2 regions of the Streptomyces sp. NPDC094147 genome follow, and region 1 is predicted to be linked to the other one. Evidence: riboswitches for the same ligand, from Rfam matches in the RefSeq annotation. Region 1 holds a riboswitch; the other holds the start of a gene.
The links. A riboswitch is a leader RNA that binds a small molecule or an ion and turns the genes downstream of it on or off. The one in region 1 is predicted to bind magnesium.
Positions count from the first base shown of each region.

Region 2: another riboswitch for magnesium. It lies ahead of ACIQ8J_RS35160 (hypothetical protein); the one in region 1 lies ahead of ACIQ8J_RS22045 (NRAMP family divalent metal transporter).

Region 1 covers NZ_JBIWHT010000015.1:38,886-44,058, reverse strand. The annotation lists gene ACIQ8J_RS22060 (hypothetical protein) at 1-899, shown strand, start outside; gene ACIQ8J_RS22055 (metal-dependent hydrolase) at 978-1,679, opposite strand; gene ACIQ8J_RS22050 (mechanosensitive ion channel domain-containing protein) at 1,867-2,538, opposite strand; M-box (ykoK) riboswitch at 2,693-2,866, shown strand; gene ACIQ8J_RS22045 (NRAMP family divalent metal transporter) at 3,167-4,810, shown strand; gene ACIQ8J_RS22040 (VOC family protein) at 4,898-5,173, shown strand, end outside.
Region 2 covers NZ_JBIWHT010000061.1:141-5,313, forward strand. The annotation lists partial or broken gene ACIQ8J_RS35150 (hypothetical protein) at 1-201, opposite strand, end outside; gene tatA (Sec-independent protein translocase subunit TatA) at 406-690, shown strand; M-box (ykoK) riboswitch at 1,314-1,487, shown strand; gene ACIQ8J_RS35160 (hypothetical protein) at 1,982-2,332, shown strand; gene ACIQ8J_RS35165 (hypothetical protein) at 2,340-2,600, shown strand; gene ACIQ8J_RS35170 (winged helix-turn-helix domain-containing protein) at 2,853-3,317, shown strand; gene ACIQ8J_RS35175 (cytochrome P450) at 3,464-4,744, opposite strand; gene ACIQ8J_RS35180 (esterase-like activity of phytase family protein) at 5,032-5,173, shown strand, end outside.

The sequences.
Region 1 (5,173 bases):
CGGTGGTGGGCCTGTCCCCGGACTGGCGCGGGCGGGTGTGGTTCGCCACCGCAGGCGGCGTCGTCGGCACCGCCGACGACCGAACCGGGGCCGTGAAGACCCTCGCCCTGCCCGCCGGTGAGCACATCGCCAACAGCATATCCACCGCCCCCGAGGGCACCCTGGTCTCGACCACGTACGCGACGTATCTGCTCACCGCCCCGGCCGACGCCACTCCCCGCATCCGCTGGCGGCAGGGCTACGACCGGGGTCCGGGCCGCAAACCCGGGCAGCTGAGCTGGGGCACCGGCTCCACACCGACCTTCTTCGGACCGCGCACCGGCACCGACTACGTCACCCTCGTCGACAACGCCGCCCCCACCGTGAACCTCCTCGTCTATCGCACCCGCGACGGCCAACAGGTGTGCAGGGTACCGGTGTTGAAGGCAGGAGGCAGCGGTAGCGAGAACTCCCCCATCGGTGCGGGCCGTTCGGTGTTCGTGGCCAGTACGTACGGCTACCCCTACCCCGCGCTGCCACCGGACGCGGGCCCCAGCGTGCCCCCGTCGGCGCCCTTCACCGGCGGCATGAGCCGAGTTGACGTCCGCCGCGACGGGACGGGCTGCGACCTGAAGTGGGACAGCACGGTCCGCTCCGCCGCCGTGCCCCGCCTCTCCCTGGGCGACCACCGGATCCACACCGTGCTGCGCGAGCCGGCGACACCGGGGTCCGGCACGCCATCGCCGCGGGACTCCTTCTCGTACGCCCAGATCGACCCCGACACCGGCAAGGTCACCCGCACCCTGCCCCTGGGAGCGGGCGCGCCTTACGACACCCTTCAGCAGGTCGGCACCATCGCGCCCGGAGGTGTCGTCTACGAAGGCACCATCGCCGGCATCCTGCGCATCGCACCACGCTGACGTGCCGCGGCGGCGCGCACGGCGATGACCGGCGCATCGCACCGCTGCGGCCGATGGCGAGCCCGTGAGGCCATTCCGTCAGCCGAGGGGGTGGGGCGACAGGACGCTGAACCACAGCATGGCGATGGTGGCGACGCCCATCAGCGGGGTGAGTATCTCCGTCTCCATCTTGTTGCCGCTGCTCTTGATCAGCACAATCTCGTAGCGGGTCTTCAGCGGCCACAGCCACGGGGCACCGCGCTTGGTGATGGAGTCACCCAGGAGGTGCGCCACACAGCCCAGGCCGATCGCGTAGGGCAGCCAGCCCGGCGCGGACGGAATGAACTTGGCGATGGCGGCGGTTCCGAGACCGGCCATGGCCACGATGGTGCCCCAAGCGTGGAAACCGTGGCCGGGCGGGCAGAGATTGAGGGCCCGGACCGCCAGCGCCAGCAGAAAGAACGTCATGCCCACGGTGAACGGGCGGCCCAGGTAGGTGACCCCGGCCCAGCTGCCCAGGGTCATGAAGGCCACGAAGAACAGCGAATGCGTGGCGTGGCGGTGCCCGCCGGAAATCCAGGCCACGAAACGGCAGAGCGTTTTGGAGACCGGGCCCAGGAAGTTGGCGATGGTGCCGTCATGGTGGTCGAGATCGGGCAGCAGCGCGGCACCCGCGCAGAGCACGGTGCCCATCAAGATCTCCTGCGGCGCCAGGTGCGTGTGCATGATCAGCGGCGGCAGGTACGGCGCTGTCCCTGCGAAGAGCAGTGCACCGCTGACGGCGTGCGAGTGGCCCATCATGGCGTGTTCGTTCTCCCCCTCGGATCTGTCGCGTTCCCGGGCCTCGCGGCCCCAGCGGCATGGACACACCCGCGAGGAGGAACACCTTCGCCCCGCATGCTAGTTGCTTGATTGCGCAATGCGAAAACAGTGTCGAAGGTCAGGCCCCCAGAGGCCGTTGCAATGTGTCAGGGGGCACTCCCCCCCTTCAGATCAGCGGCGTCTCGCGGGCGGGCGGGCCGATCGCCGCGCCGAGGACCGCGTTGTTGGGGAGGAGCATCTTGCCGTCCTCCGTGTGGAGTTCGACGAACAGCAGAGTCATGTCGGTGACCTCGCCCTCGATGCGGCCGCCGAGCGGTCCCGACTGGACGCTGACCTTCTCGCCGATCGTGAAGGGGTGCGAGACCAGCAGCACCAGGCCAGCGAAGATGTTTCCGAGGACGGGCTGGGCGGCGATCCCGAGGACCACACCGGTCAGCGCACCGCCCAGCAGCAGCTTGCTCCACTCCACCCGGAGCAGGCTGAGCGCGCCTAGGATCACCAGCGCGTAGCCGGAGAGCAGGCAGATCACGCGCAGCGCGGCGGACCGGTTGTCGCTGATCCGGCCGGTCAGCAGCTTCACCAGATCGTCCGTGGCCCCGCGCACCGCGATGAGCGCGCCCACCAGGAAGATCCCGGCGCTGATGCCGGCGATCACCCGGGAGGTCATCGACTGATGGCTGTCCGGGTTGCCCAGCAGTCCGCCGAAGTTGAGCGAGACGACGAGGCCGCCGACGGCGAGCGACGTGGTGATGACGGCCCGCCGGGTACGGATCACCCCTCGCCAGTGCAGACCGTGCCCGACGGCCGTGCTGCCTGCGGGTTTGCTGTCGTGATCCACCGATGAGCTCCCTGTGGTGTGCATGTCGCGGAGCAGAGTACCCGCGCCGGGGCGGCGGTGCCGAGGGGACCCGAACGAGCCGTTCCGCGTCAAAGGTTCACCAAGCAGTTGCGTGATCGTGCAACAAAGAGGCTATGCTTCTGGAGGTTTGAAGAGGGCACCTCGTTCGGTGAGGCGTCTGCACGGACACAGGCCACTGACCCCACGACGTCGAGAGACGCCCAGGGTCAGGCCAGGTCTCCCCGGCCTAAGGGGTGACCCCAAGTGGCTTCCCCGGCAAGGGGATTACGCCGTGCAGTGCCAAAGCTCTGACGAGTTGGGGTGAACCGGGTCACGCCCGGTCCGCTCCTTGCCGCGTCGTCCAGCGCCCACGTGCGCTCCGGCCGGAAGGAGGCGAGAGACATGGATTGCAGTTGCAGTAGTCCGGGCCACAGTTGCCCCTCATTCCGTATGCCCTCGCTCTTCCGTGGCGCACGGTAACCACCTTTCCCGCAAGCGCAGCAGCGACACCGCCCATGCCCGGCGCGGCCCCCTGGCCGCCCCGGGGCGATGAGCCGCGCTCGCGGGCAGGATTGCTGCCGTGCGTCCCCCAACACCTCCCCCTGCCAGGGGAGTTGGGAGACCCACCATGACCACCGCACCCGTCAGGCCCACCGTTCCGGCACCCCGCGCGGCAGTTCTCGACGACGCCCACGTCGGCGACATCCGCGGCGCGCTCGGCACCATCAAACTGGACGACCAGGCCGAGCGCCGGGGCCTGTCCGCCAAGCTCAAGACGCTGCTCGCGATAGTCGGCCCGGGTTTGATCGTGATGGTCGGCGACAACGACGCCGGCGCGTTCGCCACGTACGGCCAGGCCGGACAGAACTACGGCACCAGCCTGCTGTGGACCCTGCTCCTGCTGGTCCCGGTGCTGTATGTGAATCAGGAGATGGTGCTGCGGCTCGGCGCGGTCACCGGCGTCGGCCACGCCCGCCTCATCCTGGAGCGGTTCGGGAAGTTCTGGGGCGCCTTCTCCGTGATCGACCTGTTCCTGCTCAACGCCCTCACCCTGGTGACCGAGTTCATCGGCATCACGCTCGCGGCCGGCTATCTGGGGCTGCCCAAGGTGGCGTCGGTGATCCTGGCCGCAGCGGTGATCATCGCCTCCGCGTTCACCGGGTCGTTCCGCCGCTTCGAGCGGATCGCGATCTTCCTTTGCGCCGGTTCGCTGCTGCTGATTCCGCTGTACTTCATCATCCACCCGGCGTCCTCGCAGATGGCGCACGACTTCGTCGTACCGTCCATGCCGGGCGGCTCCGGCGAGCTGGCCACCGTCATGCTGCTGATCATCGGGATCGTCGGCACCACCGTCGCCCCGTGGCAGCTGTTCTTCCAGCAGTCCTACGTCATCGACAAGCGCATCACCCCGCGCTTCATGAAGTACGAGAAGGCCGACCTCGTGATCGGCATCGCCATCGTCGTCATCGGCGGCGCCGCCCTGATGGGCATGACCGCCGCGGCCTTCGCCGGCACCAAGGACTTCGGCAACTTCGACGACGCCGCGGGCCTGGCCACCGGCCTTGAGGCACACGCCGGGAAGATCGCCGGAGTCCTCTTCGCCGTCGCCCTGCTGGATGCCTCGATCATCGGCGCGTTCGCCGTCTCGCTCTCCACCGCCTACGCCATCGGCGACGTACTTGGCATGAAGCACTCGCTGCACCGCGGGGTCAAGGGCGCCAAGGGCTTCTACGCCATCTACGCGGGCCTGGTGGCCGTGGCCGCGACCATCGTGCTGATCCCCGGCTCCCCGCTCGGCCTGCTCACCCAGGGCGTCCAGACGCTCGCCGGAGTGCTGCTGCCCTCCGCCTCCGTCTTCCTGCTGCTGCTCTGCAACGACAAGCAGGTCCTGGGCCCCTGGGTCAACGGCCCCAAGACCAACGCCTTCACCGCCGCGGTCGTCGGCGTCCTGGTCACTCTCTCCATCATCCTCACCGCCTCCGTCCTCTTCCCCGACATCACCGCGAACGCGATCCTCGACATCATGGCCGGCTGCGGCGTCGCCGGAGTGCTCGCCGCCGGATACTCCTTCACCCGGCGGCGCACCGGCACCAAGGAAGACCCCATCGACCGCACCGGCCGCGACACCTGGCGGATGCCGCCCCTGGAGACCTTGAGCCGCCCGGTCATGGCCACCGGCCGCAAGATCGGCATGGGAGCCCTGCGCACCTACCTGCTGATCGCGATGATCCTGGTCGTCATCAAGATCGTCCAGGTCGCACTCGGCCAGTGAACACCCGGCCGCCCGGCGTGAGTTGACCCCGCCCCGGGCGGCGTGCCCGGAACCTCGTCACACCCACTGAACGGAGGTCCGTTCGCCATGCTCGCCGCACTCGACCACGTCCAACTGGCTGCCCCGGCCGGCTCCGAGGACGTTCTGCGCAGCTTCTACATCACCGCCCTGCAGATGACGGAGATTCCCCAGCCATCCGGGCTCGCCCGCCGGGGCGGCTGTTGGTTCGCCGCCGACGGCGGCCAGGTGCAGATCCATGTGGGCATCGAGGACGGGTTCCACCCGCCCCGCAAGGCTCACCCCGCCGTGCGCGTCACCGACCTCGACGAGCTCGCCACCCGGCTGGAACAGCACGGTGCCCCG
Region 2 (5,173 bases), on a different contig from region 1:
GGTCAGCGCGAGCAGCAGCCCGGCCAGGGCCGTGGCGAGGCCGGGTCGTGCGGCCCGGGATTGGGCGGGCATGGGGGTTCTCCTCTTGGTGCGTCGGCCGGGGTGGTACTCGTACTCGGCCCGGCCGTCGACAGCAAGCAGCGAGACGCTCATCGTGATCCCGATCTTCGCCTTGCCGCGCTTGCGCTGTCGTCCCGCCACCGTAGCCCCGCTACCAGCCCGACACCGACCCGACACCTGATGGCTGCCTGCCATGTGAGCGCCCCTTGTCCGTGCGGTCTACAAAGAAGTAGGGGACCGTCTGATCCCACCCCACAGTTGTACAGTTGCGCAATGTAGCAATCTTTCCGGCGGACGCATCCCTGACCGTCCCGTCCGGCCATGCAAGAGGAAGGCGGGGACGAGATGTTCCGCAATGCGCTGGAACCGTGGCATCTGCTCATCCTGGTGGTCGTGCTCGTCCTGGTGTTCGGCTCGAAGAAGCTGCCGGACGCCGCCCGAGCACTGGGCAAGTCGATGCGCATCCTCAAGAGTGAGGCCAAGGCCATGAAGGGCGAAGGCGGCACGCCGCCGACGGCATCGCCCGCGCCGGGCCCGGCCGCACCCGAAGCACCACGCACCATCCAGGCCGCACCCGGAGACACCGCCTCTGCCCGCCCTGTCGCAGAAAGCTCCCACGACGCACACTGACCCCTCAGCCAGCGGGTCGCGCACTGGCGCCGTCACGTCCGCGGCACAGCGGCTCGTCCTGCACTCGATGGTCGCGGCAGGGTCACAGTGGACCTCCGGCAGGCAGCCCTGCTCTGCCTCCCTCACCGGGAGCCGACGACCAGACGACCGTCGCGGCAGCCCGAGCCGGAGGGCCACTCACCTCGCGAGACGTACGGCCCTACCGGCAGATGCGCTCCGGCGTCGCGGCCGTCTCACCGGACGGGGCCGGTTTCCCGTTGTCGTTCGGCCCCTTGCAGAAGCCGCCGGACTTGATGAGAACCCGCGTGCCCCTCGGCGACGATCTCCTCGACGGGGGACGGCGGCATCGTTGGCCGCGGGCCCGCAGGCCTCGTGGCCCTCGTGGCCCTCGGCCAGTGCCACCTCCCGTCGCCTGCGCCGCCACCAGGTGACGCGAGTATTGAGCGCGGTGAGCACGACCCACGCCCTCGGTGACGGATGCCGGCTCACCTTCGCCCACATGGCGTGACGTCTCGCGGCGGTTCGGCAAGGGATCACCGGCATGAGGCCGGGCCCGCGTCAAAGGTTCGCCAATTAGTTGCGTCATCGCGCAAGAAGGGGGCTATGCTTCTGGAGGTTTGAAGAGGGCACCTCGTTCGGTGAGGCGTCTGCACGGACACAGGCCACTGACCCCACGACGTCGAGAGACGCCCAGGGTCAGGCCAGGTCTCCCCGACTTAAGGGGTGACCCCAAGTGGCTTCCCCGGCAAGGGGATTACGCCGTGCAGTGCCAAAGCTCTGACGAGTTGGGGTGAACCGGCCATCGGGGCCGGTCCGCTCCTTGCCGCGTCGTCCAGCGCCCACATGCGCTCCGGCCGGAAGGAGGCGAGAGACATGGATTGCAGTTGCAGTAGTCCGGGCCACAGTCGGCCCCGCATCCGATCGACCTCGCCCGTCCTCGGCACGCGATAGCGACACTCTCTACGCACACGTCTCCTCACCCGCACCCGTACGGCCCCGGCCGTCCCGGGCGGCCGGGCTGCTTCGGTGTGCCGTGCGTGACTGCCGCGTGCCCCCAACTCCTCCCCCCACCAGGGGACTTGGGAGCCTCACCATGACCACCGCACCCGCCAGGCCCACCATTCCGGCACCCCGCACCGCACGCACCTGCTCATCGCGATGATCCTCGTCGTCATCACGAGCGTCCAGGTCGCACTCGGCCGGTGAGTCCCGCGCGGGGCGGCGAGCGATGCCGCCCCGCGGGCCGGAGAGCCAGACCACCGTCAACTCCCCTTGGATAAGGGAGGACTCCATGCGTTTCCTTCACCACCTCGCGAAACTGACCGCGCCCGCCGTCCGCCGGGTCGCACCGACGGGATGTGCCTGCCCGTCGCTGCCCCTGACGCTGTTCGACGGCACCACGCGCACCTACCTCCTGGACGACCCGGCCGCCTGTGCCGGACCGCACGCCCGGCACGCCGCCTACCACCCCCGCGTCCACCTCGCCTACCTTCTCGCCCGCCAGGGCCGTGAGGCCCGCTGGCTGGCCCAGTTCACCGATCTGCCACTGGCGGCCGCCCAGCGCATCAGCCGAGCCGCCACCGACACCCCGCCCAACCACCCGTCCCCTTCCGCCCGCGCCCTGCGCCCCGCACGGAGGTGAGTCACCCATGTCCGTCCTGACCGCCATCCACTTCCCCGTCCACCACACCACGCCCCGCAAGCGCGGTGTGCTCCGCGAACGGATCGCCGGCGTTCTGCGGCGGCTCGCCGACAGCCCCGTGGACAGCACCGTCATCCGCGCGGCCCCCGGCCCGGCATCGGCACGAACCCCCTCGGCACGTGCCCGGAGCGGCTCTACCCCGCACGCCCACTGGCACCCCGTCACCGGACCCGACGGCCGACGCCACCTCGAAGCCACCTGGCACTAGGGGGTGTCCGGTGGGTCAGGGTCGGACAGGGCGCGGCGGCTGGTGCGGTGCATCGCAAGGCGTCGGAGCGTTTCGATAGCGGAGCTATCGGGACGTTTCGGCAACGCGGCGAGGTGCCGTGCCAGCCGCCGCGACCCCGGCCATGACCCACCGGACACCCCCTAGGGGGTGTCCGCTCGTGGCGCCGACTTGTGGGGGCGCCGTTTTCCGGACCGCGGGCTCTGACACCGTGCCGACCTGACAGGAGGGGACATGCCCCTGAATTACCGACTGGTCCACCGCGTTCACCACGATCTGCTGACCACGCCCACGGGGTCGCGATGGCGCCGACGGGCCCGGCCCGTACCGCAGTCGCCGTCCCGGCCCGAAGTGGCCGAGCTGCCGAGGGCTCCGGAGTACCGGGCGGGCGGTCTCGTCGTCGACTGCGGAACCCGCCGGGTCTCGGTCGACGGCCGCCAACTGGAGCTCACCTGCATGGAGTTCGAGCTCATCGCCCATTTCGTCGCGCATCCGCACCGCGTGTACACCCGCCGGCAACTGATGGAACTGGTGTGGCAGCAGAGGGCCACGGGCGACATGCGCACCGTCGATGTCCACATCGCCCGCCTGCGCCGCAAACTCGGCCGCGGCCACCGGGCACTGATCCGCACCGTACGGCAGGTCGGCTACGCCTTCGATCCGCCACCCGCTACGGCGTCACCTGCGGCCGAACACTGACTCGGCGCACCGTACGCCGCGGTCTCGCAGCACCTTGCCCGACCGCGGGCGGCCGGCCCGGTGACCGTACGCCGTAGCGGCCACCAGCGGCGTCATCAACACCAGCGGTGCGGAGCCCGCCCCGCACATGACCCACCGGACATCCCTCAGCCCCGCAGGTGAACGGGCAGCGACTCCACGCCGTACACGATCGACAGCTTGCGGAAGGCGAGTTCCTCGGCCGGTACGGCGAGGCGCATCTCGGGGAAGCGGCGGACCAGGGCGGGGAAGGCGGCGCGCAGTTCCATCCGGGCGAGTTCGGCGCCGATGCAGCGGTGGATGCCGTAGCCGAAGGCGAGATGGCCGCTCGCCTTGCGGTGCGGGTCGAAGCCGCCGTCGCCCGAGGTGAAGGCGGCGTCGCGGTTGGCGCCGCTGAGCGAGCACAGCACCATGTCGCCCTTGGGGATGCGCACCCCCGCGATCTCGACGTCCTCGCGTGCGAAGCGCGGGAAGGCGAGCTGCACCACGGTGAGGTAGCGCAGGGCCTCCTCCACGAAAGTGGCGGCGGCCGCTTCGTCCTCCGCTATTCGCGCGAAGGCGTCCGGGTCCTGGAGCAGGACGAGGGAGCCGAGCGCCAGCATGCTCGCGGTGGTCTCGAATCCGCCGGTCAGCACGCCGTCGGCGAGGCCGGCGAGTTCGTCGTCGCCGACGCTGTCGCCGTGTTCCTTGACGATCATGCCGAGCAGCCCGTCGCCCGGGTTCTCCCGCTGCTTCTTGACGACGTCCCTGAAGTAGGACAGCGAGGCGGACATGACGCCGAGCGGCGCGGTCGCCCCGCCGAACAGGTCGAAGCGCTCCATGGCGAGCTGCTGGAAGTCGTGGCGGTCCTCGTAGGGCACGCCGAGCAGTTCGCAGATGGTCAGCGAGGGAATGGGCAGCGCGAAGGCCTCCACGAGGTCGACGGGGCCGCCCGCGGCCTCCATGGCGTCGAGCCGCTCGGTCACGATGGCGTCGATGCGGGGGGTGAGCCGCCGCAGCCGGCGCATGGTGAACTCGGGTGTGAGGATGCGGCGCAGCCGGGTGTGCACCGGCGGATCGCTGAATCCGAGGCCGCCGGGGTGCTGCTCCTCCTCGACGCCCGCGTTGCCCGCCAGATGGGTGAAGTCGTTGCTGAACCCGTCGGTGGAGCCGAGCACCGCCTTCACCGCGTCGTGGCCGGTGACGACCCAGGCGTCCATGCCGAAGGGCAGCGGGACCTTGCCGACCGGTTCCTCGGCCTGCCGTGCGGTGAGCTCGGGCACCGGGTCGAGTCCGTCCCGGCGCAGCGGCATGAGCAGGTCGTCGGGGAGCAGCGAGATGGTGCCGGGTCCGATGCCGCGCTTCTGGATCCTGGCAAGGTAGGTGCGCCCGAGCCACAGAGTGACGCGGGAACGGAGATTTACCCTCAAGGCGGACTCCAAGGACAAGTTGTACGGCCAGGACACCGGGTACGGACCGGGTCGCTCAGGATAAGTGGCCCAGGGCACCTCGCGATCCGCCAGGGGCCCTGCTCACAGGCAGTCTGTGGGCGTGACCACCCCTTCTCCGCCGGGCCGTCCCGAACGCGCGCCCGGGTCGGGGCACGGATTCCACCGCCCGTCGAGCGTTTACACGGACGATGACGGGACTCAACTCGCCTGTCACGCAAGGCGATCCAGTATGTCCGTGTCTGCTGCATACGACCTGGGAGGAACCCGTGCGCCTGCGCACCGTCGTCACCGCCGCGACCGCTTCACTGGCCGTCGCCGCCTCAGTGACCGTCACCGATGCGACAGCCGCGACCCGGCCGTCGAACGGCGCCTCGCACGCCTGCTCCTCGTCCACCGCCGTCGACGGCT